DNA from 4 places in the Pseudoalteromonas sp. P80D2 genome. Region 1 is predicted to be linked to each of the others. Evidence: predicted binding sites of a transcription regulator. Region 1 holds the regulator's gene; each other region holds the start of a gene.
The links. The regulator sigma-54, encoded in region 1, starts transcription at its own class of promoters, with help from an activator protein. The targets are predictions, from matches to a motif close to GTTGGCACGNNNNTNGNNT.
Positions count from the first base shown of each region.

Region 1 (2,205 bases):
TTTTAGATGAGCCTTTTGCTGGTGTTGATCCAATTTCAGTGTTAGATATAAAGAAAATTATTGAGCACCTAAAAAATCGTGGTATCGGTGTACTAATTACTGACCATAATGTTCGAGAAACCCTTGATGTTTGTGAAAAAGCCTACATTGTTTCTCATGGGGAGCTAATTGCATCAGGCACACCTGAGCACGTATTAGCAGACCAAACTGTACGCGATGTATATCTAGGCGAGCAATTCAGGCTGTAACCATTACGCCAGCGACTAGAGCATCTGCTAGACTTATAACAATGACAATAAATCGATAACTGTGTTTATACAGGTATCGATAACTTAAAAAGGATTGTTAGGGATACATGAGGCAATCATTACAGCTGCGCATGGGCCAGCAACTTACAATGACTCCACAACTGCAACAAGCTATTCGTTTGTTGCAGCTCAGTACATTGGATCTCCAGCAAGAAATTCAAGAAGCGCTTGATAGTAATCCTCTACTTGAAGTGGAAGAAGCGGATTACAACGAAGAAAGCACCGGCAAGAATGAGCAAAAAGCTGAATCTGACGATGTACAAGTCAGCGCGTCTGCCGAAGAAGCACCTAGCGAGTACGAGCAAGAAAGTAGTGATGCTCTCAATAAAGACACCGTAAGCGATGACTTAGCAATGGATGTTACCTGGGATGAGTACATGAGTGCCGCCCCTTCAACATCGTCAGGGCCAATGCCTGAAGATGAATCTATCTATCAGGGAGCATCAACCGAAACCCTTCACGAATACCTGATGTGGCAATTGCAACTCACGCCATTTAGCCCTACTGATGAAGCGATTGCTGTGGCAATTGTAGAAGCTATCGATGACTCAGGTATTTTAACGGTAAGCTGTGAAGATATCGTCGAAAGCTTTAATCAAAATAACGATGAAGAAGAAATCGAACTTGATGAAGTCGAAGCGGTCTTAAAAAGAATTCAGTTATTTGATCCTGTGGGTATTGGCGCGCGCAGTTTACAAGAATGCCTGTGCATTCAGCTACGCCAATTCGATGCCGATACGCCATATTTAGCTGAAACTAAAATGGTTTTATCTGAGCATATCGAATTATTAGCGAGTCGCGACTATCGAACTTTGATGAAAAAGACTAAGCTTAAAGAAAATGAGCTTAAAGAAGTGATGACGCTTATTCACAGCTTAAATCCTAAGCCTGCGGATAGCATAGTACGCGAAGAATCTGAGTACGTTATACCTGATGTATCAGTGAAAAAAGTGAAAGGCCGCTGGGTAGTCGAGTTAAACCCAGATTGTATGCCAAAGATTAGAGTGAACAGCCAATATGCGGCGATGTCTCGCTCTGTTAAATCAAGTAGCGACAGCCAATTTATTCGCTCTCACTTACAAGAAGCAAAGTGGTTTATTAAGAGCTTAGAAAGCCGTAACGATACGCTATTAAAAGTGACCAACTGTATCGTTCAACAACAACAAGCTTTCTTTGAGCATGGCCCTGAGGCAATGAAGCCGATGGTGCTAAATGATGTTGCTGAAATGGTCGAAATGCATGAATCGACGATTTCACGGGTAACAACGCAAAAATATATGCATACCCCACGGGGTATTTTTGAGTTGAAATATTTCTTCTCAAGCCATGTCAGCACCGAAAATGGTGGTGAGTGTTCTTCTACAGCAATACGCGCTTTAATCAAGAAGTTAGTCGCTGCAGAAAACTCAGCTAAACCATTGAGTGATAGCAAAATTGCAGATATATTGGCTGAGCAAGGAATTAAAGTAGCTAGACGTACAATTGCAAAATATCGTGAGTCTCTAGCAATACCTCCGTCTAATCAGCGTAAGAGTCTGATTTAGACGTTTTACATAGAAGGAAAAATGCTTATGCAACTAAATTTAACTGGTCGTCATGTAGAAATCACAGATTCATTAAGAGACTATGTAAACACCAAGTTTGCGAAACTAGAAAGGCATTTTGACCATATTAATAATGTTCATGTCATTCTAGATGTAGAAAAATTAAGCCAAAAAGCAGAAGCAACTTTACATGTAAACGGAGGCGAATTGTTCGCTTCTACAGAACATCAAGATATGTACGCAGCCATTGACTCACTGATCGATAAACTTGATCGCCAAGTCATTAAACACAAAGAGAAATTAGCTCGACATTAAATTATGAAACTAAGTTCACTTACTAACCAGGACTGCAG
Region 1 is NZ_JAZDAR010000026.1:457,415-459,619, forward strand. It holds gene lptB (LPS export ABC transporter ATP-binding protein) at 1-248, shown strand, start outside; gene VRK28_RS06900 (RNA polymerase factor sigma-54) at 356-1,852, shown strand; gene hpf (ribosome hibernation promoting factor) at 1,880-2,167, shown strand; gene ptsN (PTS IIA-like nitrogen regulatory protein PtsN) at 2,171-2,205, shown strand, end outside.

Region 2 (2,205 bases), 440 kb from region 1:
GTTTTATTGACGGCCAGTGGCATATAGCGAGTGTAACGACAAACGAGCCCCTCACAACGGGTTGTAAATGAAAGCTTAAAGTTAGCGAGTTTCTAGATAAAGAAGCTATCAGCTTTCAGCCGTCAGCTATCAGATTAAAACAAAAGAGCTCGTAGGTTGGGTAGAGCGGAGCGAAACCCAACAAGTTAGCGAGTTTCTAGGGGAAAGAGTAAAGTTATCGAGTTTGAGGCTCACGTAGGCGTGAAATTTATTTTGCGCGATGTTTCTTAAATCTACGTGTAAGTCGTAGGTCGGGCTTTAGCCCGTCAATGTTAGCGGTTATGTGTCGCCATAAATGACGACCTACATGATGTAGGGTAGAGCGGAGCGACACCCAACAAATTAATGAGTTTCTAGGGGGAAAGAGTAAAGTTGCGAGCCTAAGGTAGCTGCGGGTTTATCCCTCGTAGGCGTGAAATTTATTTCGCGCGGTTCTCTGGATTAATGCGGCTGTAGGTCGGGCTTTAGCCCGTCAATGTTAGCGGTTATGTGTCGCCATAAATGGCGACCTACATGATGTAGGGTAGAGCGGAGCGACACCCAACAAGTTAGCGGGTTTCTAGGGGAAAGAGTAAAGTTAGCAAGCTGCTTGACACAAGCTGCAGGCAGCCTAGAGTCGCTAACTCGCTAACTCGCTAACTCGCTAACTCGCTAACTCGCTAACTCGCTAACTCGCTAACTTACATACACAAAAAAGCGGCACTTGGCCGCTTTTCTTAAGTAAGGTGTGTTATTAGCAGTTAGTTTCTTCTGCGTTAACACCTTCTTTTACTTCTTCACATGCATCTTCAACTGCATTTTGTGTATCAGTAATTGCTTCATCAATACGCTCACCTGCGTCTTCAGCAGAGTTGTCTTCACAACCCATGATGAATAAACCTGAAAATAGGGCGATAGTAGCGGCTTTTAAAGTTGAATTTTTCATAATGAAATTCCTTGTAAATTTAAAATAAAGTAAGTGGTTATCTGCTTTTAACTACTTAGGGACACTGCCTCTAAGTGCTCCTGATACCAGCGAAATAACTAGTAATACTAAAAATATAAAAAAGATAATCTTAGCGATGCCTGCAGCGGCTCCTGCGATACCGCCAAAACCTAACACTGCTGCGATTAACGCGATAACTAAAAAAGTAATTGTCCAGCGTAACATAGTGGTCTCCTTGGCTATTTAAATTTTCTTAAGTTCGATGTAACTGAAGCGAGTTCTGTGCCAGAAGTTTTATTTTATATATTTCAATGGGTTGTGTGTTTTTGTCGTTCTTTATAGGGTTCATCATTTGGTAACTTTTACGAGTAAGCATGTAACTTATTCATAGTGATATTTTTTCATATTGAGATGAATGAGGAAAAAGAGAATTGCTGTGGTTATTGGTAAGACCAATTTAACTTTATTTTAAGTGGATAGCTCTAACGCCTTGTTGTGCGTGGTTTTTAGGCTTTTTACTACGGTTGGTTAATAGCTGAACATATAACGTCTGGCTATATTGACTATTTATATCATCTATAACGGGGCTTTAAATGCGCTAATAGTAGGGTGTTAATTATATGTGCGTCATGTTATTTTAAATTTAATTGGTTTTACCAATTTACAATGGTGCTATACAAATGAATTTTGTTTGTTATTATTGGTGCATAATTATTTAACAAAAATAACTTTTTATTTTAAGTAAGCGAGGGGAGTCGTATGGATATAGGTGGATTACTCACCACTGCGGCCAGTTTGATGGTGACAGGCATGGTAGGCGTGTTTGTTTTTCTGACTATTTTGATTTCAGCAGTCACTTTAATGTCAAAGGTAGTGGGTCGATTTGATGATCCTGCAACTGTAGAACCTACGCGTACAGCAAAAATTCAACCTCAACAGGGTGTGCCACAGGCACATATTGCAGCAATCAGCGCTGCAATTGCTCAATTTCGAAATAAACAAAAATAACGGGGCAGCTTAAACATGGCTAAATTAAAATTAACCGAATTAGTATTGCGTGACGCACACCAGTCTCTTTTGGCAACGCGTATGCGCTTAGACGACATGCTACCCATGGCAGAAAAACTCGATAATGCGGGTTATTGGTCAATTGAATCATGGGGTGGTGCGACGTTTGACTCGTGTATCCGTTATTTAGGTGAAGATCCTTGGCAACGTATTCGCGAGCTAAAAGCGGCAAT
Region 2 is NZ_JAZDAR010000026.1:18,496-20,700, reverse strand. It holds gene VRK28_RS04905 (hypothetical protein) at 1-71, shown strand, start outside; gene VRK28_RS04900 (hypothetical protein) at 773-964, opposite strand; gene VRK28_RS04895 (DUF1328 domain-containing protein) at 1,016-1,189, opposite strand; gene VRK28_RS04890 (OadG family protein) at 1,724-1,972, shown strand; gene oadA (sodium-extruding oxaloacetate decarboxylase subunit alpha) at 1,988-2,205, shown strand, end outside.
Region 2: a site for sigma-54 is predicted at 1,236-1,254, ahead of VRK28_RS04895 (DUF1328 domain-containing protein). Genes of this name have one in related genera too.

Region 3 (2,205 bases), on a different contig from region 1:
ACCATTTACGCTCACACGGTTGGCATCGATGTATTTTTCCATCTCACGACGTGAACCCACGCCAGCACGGGCTAATACTTTTTGTAACTTTTCAGTTTCTACATTACTCATTCAGATAGTTCTCTCACAGAAGGATCGCTCAATAGCTGGTTGATTTTACTCTCCTGAAGTTCAGGTAACGGCGGTAATTCATCTAAACCAGCTAATGAAAAATAATCTAAGAAAGCGGATGTTGTGGCATATAACGCTGGGCGCCCAGGCACCTCTTTATGGCCAACAACTCTGACCCACTCTCTTTCTAATAAGGTTTTAATAATTCCTGAGCCAACAGCAACCCCCCGTACTTGTTCAATTTCACCACGGGTAATAGGTTGTCTATAGGCAATCAAGGATAAAGTTTCTAGTAGTGCTCGTGAGTATTTAGGTGCGCGCTCTTGCCATAAGTTTGCCAGCCAAGGCGCTAAACTAGCGCAGGCTTGAAACCTGTAACCGCTGCCTACTGCAACAAGCTTAATGCCTCGGGTTTGATAATGCGTTTGAATTTGTTCAATTGCATTATTAATGCGCGGCATAGAAACGCTTAAATCAGCTAATACTGTCTCTTTTAAATGACGTTTAGACACAGGTTTTCCAGCAACAAAAATCGCGGCTTCTATGATTTCGACTAACTGTTCATCACTGATACGTTTTGTGGCCATCACTACTAAAGGTCATTTTAAATCACTAACGCTCTATTATGACAGAAGTCGGCCAAGGTTGGAAAAATTATTGTAAAAAAGCCAGTGTAAAACACTGGCTTTAGGGGATATTTACGAATGAATATTGAAATTAGCTATTTTTAACCATTTCAAGGGCATCATCTTCGGCAACGTCGCTGCCATATTTGCTAATGTAATTAACAAACTCAGTGCGGCTTACACGCTTATCTTTGTTGCTATCCATATAGCCAAAGTGATTTGCGATATCGTCGTCATCGGCTTCTTCAATAGAAACATAACCATTTTTGTCGTTATCTAACGATTTAAAGTCATTTTCGATTGGGTCAAATTTAGCGATTTCAGCTTTAAATGCTGATTCAGATACCTCACTATCAGTTGCTACCTTGCCCGTATTTAATTGCATGTATGCATTAAATTCAGTGCGGCTGATTTGCTCATCCATATTGGTATCGATATTTGAAAAATGATCCCAAATTGCATCATCGTCAGCTTCTACCTTAGAGATATAACCGTCATTGTCATTATCTAGGCTGCCAAAATCGCTGTCGATTTTTGCTAAAGAGTTACTTGCAGAACATGCTGAAAGACTTAGTGCTGCTAAAATTGTTGATGCTAAAGTTAACTTGTTCATAAGACATTTCCTTGTAGTCGATTAGATTCACTTCGACTGTTACAAGTTGAATGCCAAAATGCCTTATTGGCTAAAATCAAGCACTTACAGCCTGGTTAAGTTGAGGTTAAGCCTATGATTTAGCAAGCCTTTCATGGATTACTGTAATTTTTTCATAAAAAAAGCGCTCCGAAGAGCGCTTTTTACAAATAACAAAAATGCCGCTATTAGATAGCTGCGTTTTGGTAACGCTTAACGAAGTCTGTTACTGCTTCGCCATTACATTTTAACGTATTTAAGTTACCAATTTTTTCACGCACAGGTGTTAAACCTTTTTTAAGTGCAGTGATGCAAAGTTGAGTTTCTTTTTGCTCATTTTTAGCAAACACTTCAACAGCTGCTTTTGCTGCTTCTTGTGATTGTGCTTTTTTAGCAATTTCACGGATGTCAGTACCGTTACATAAAATGCTTTTTGAAAAACGTGACATTGAAATGCCATGCTTTGCTGCTTCTTTACGTGCAGCGGTAAACCCTTCGTTCGCACTTAAGATACATAACTTTGATTCAATACGGTTATCAGCTGAAAAGTAGTGCGGGTTGCTTGCTAATGAGCCAAATGAGATACATGCAAGAGAAAGCATCACTAATTGTTTTTTCATGGTTTACCTTTAAATAGTACATAATATGAACGGATGGTTTGCGCGCATTATATAAACAAAAACCAGTAGATCAACTGAATTATTTATTTAATTTAATAATTAATAGTGAGTTAACAATGTTTTTAAATTAAGCAGCAATTGATCAACATTTACCCAATTTGATTTTCGTAATTAGCTCATGAATAAGCCCTAGTTTGATGATAGAATTGCGCTAAAC
Region 3 is NZ_JAZDAR010000017.1:108,718-110,922, forward strand. It holds gene rluB (23S rRNA pseudouridine(2605) synthase RluB) at 1-111, opposite strand, end outside; gene scpB (SMC-Scp complex subunit ScpB) at 108-698, opposite strand; gene VRK28_RS01520 (EF-hand domain-containing protein) at 829-1,350, opposite strand; gene VRK28_RS01525 (exonuclease III) at 1,557-1,988, opposite strand.
Region 3: a site for sigma-54 is predicted at 1,390-1,408, ahead of VRK28_RS01520 (EF-hand domain-containing protein). Genes of this name have one in related genera too.

Region 4 (2,205 bases), on a different contig from region 1:
ATTATGAGCGAATTTCACCAACTTTCTGCCACCAGCCTACAAGGCCAAACCGTTGACTTTTCTGATTTTGAAAACAAGGTTGTGCTTGTTGTAAATACCGCAAGTAAATGCGGTTTCACTCCACAATATGAAGGCTTACAAGCACTGCATGAAAAGTATCATGAGCAAGGCTTAGTCATAATTGGTTTTCCATGTAACCAGTTTGGCAAACAAGAACCAGGTGATGCAAAAGAAATTAAAGAAGGCTGCCTAATTAACTACGGCGTTAGCTTTTTAATGATGAGCAAAGTCGATGTGAATGGCGAACATGCTCACCCTGTTTTTAGATACCTAAAATCAGAATTACCGGGGTTTATTACCCGCAAAATAAAATGGAATTTCACCAAATTTTTAATTGGTAAAGATGGCAAGGCCATTAAGCGATATGCGCCACTGACAAAGCCTGAACAGCTCGAGTCAGACATCGCAGCTGCACTGGACAAATAACAAAGCCTAAAAGCAATAAAGAGGCAAATTGCCTCTTTATCTAAATTTATGCTTAGTCGTTCAAGTACTCGTCAAAGTCGTCATCGCCTAAGTTTCTGCGCAAGCGTTTTTGTTCAAGATAGTCTTCCAACTTCTTCTTTACGCGTTGCTTTTTCTTGTCGTGTTGATTACGCCCGACCATTTCGTACTCGTCTTCAACAAAATCGTCATCTAGCGCGTCATAACTAAATGTCTTACCCACAACCCACTCCATAAAGTGTTTGAGACCAATTCTTGAGATTAAAATTTGCTCGATGAATTGGCAAAGATTAAAAAGCTCAGTAGTAATTTAGTATCTAAAAAACCACCAAAATAAAGCCATACACCCATGCTAAATAGGTCATATGTCAATATTGTGAATAAATAGCGCTAAATTTGATTTCTGAAAAGTGAGAGTTTTTTATCGTTTCGATAAAAGTCATTTATGCATGTGTATTTTTTAGTTAATTTGACTAAAAAATGGTTAAAAAGTTATTCCCCGCAATTTTTGAAAAAGCCTCAAAACACAGCAAGATTTTGAATTAATTGAATTTATAAATTTTGGCATTCAATTTGATTATGTATTTGTGTCATTTCAAACAGGAAAGAAAAAAATGAAAAAGTTATTGTTAGTAAGTTCTTTATTTATCGCTACCGGCGCAATGGCTCATAACGATAATGATACAAATATTTCATTCAGCGGTGAGCAGTGTGATGTTGAATTTATAAATGATGTACGCATTACACCAAGCGAGTTAGAAGTATACACAGCCGATAATCGCACTATGAAAATCATCGATCAACACACTTTATATATCGATGGTCAAAGCGTGTCGCTTGATGCTTCACAACAGCAAGCAATTGCAGATTACTCAGACAGCTTACGCAGCCAACTTCCTGAAGTAGCAAATATCGCACTTGATGGTGTAAAAATAGCTGGTGTAGCCATCGAAGAAGTCTCAAATGCTTTCAATATTGATGGCCTAAGCGACATTTCAGAATTAATGGACGATATCAGCGTAGAAGTACAAAACGCTTTCTATCAGCAAGGTGCGTTCACCATGGGTCAGCAAAATTTCGAAAAATTTGGCCAAAACTTTGAAGACCAATTCGATGAGCAAATCGAATCGGCTGTCGAGTCAGCCATGATGCAATCGATGGGCAGTATTTTAGTGGCGCTAGGCTCTGAGCTTTTAGGTTCAGGTGGCGACATGGATGAGTTTGAGCAACGTATGGAAAACATGGGCGCACAAATCGAAGCTCGTGTAGAAACACAGGCAGCTCAACTTGAAGAGCGTGCAGATGCATTATGCGGCAGCTTTGCTGATATCGCTCATAAAGAGCAAGAGCTAGTAGTTCTAGTACCAGAGCTAAAAGAGTATCAACTATTTACTTTTAAACAGAACGCAGAGTAATGAATTAACATCCCTGAACCAAAACACTTGGTCCTTTCGCGCAGAGCTTGCTCTGCGCTTTTTTATTTTTTGGCCAGCACAGTCAGCTGCGATAACGTTTTAATCGCCTGCTCTAAATTCTCAGACCAAGGCAAGCCATAACTTAAACGAAAACAGCTACGGTACTTTTTACCCGCTGAGAATATCAACCCCGGAGTAATACTGATCCCCGCCTCAAGTGCCAAATGGAATAACTTTACCGCATCATATTGGATACCAAGGTCAACCCAGATAACACAGCCACCCT
Region 4 is NZ_JAZDAR010000018.1:21,836-24,040, reverse strand. It holds gene VRK28_RS02120 (glutathione peroxidase) at 4-486, shown strand; gene VRK28_RS02115 (PA3496 family putative envelope integrity protein) at 539-727, opposite strand; gene VRK28_RS02110 (YggN family protein) at 1,119-1,919, shown strand; gene VRK28_RS02105 (aminotransferase-like domain-containing protein) at 1,982-2,205, opposite strand, start outside.
Region 4: a site for sigma-54 is predicted at 1,065-1,083, ahead of VRK28_RS02110 (YggN family protein). Genes of this name have one in related genera too.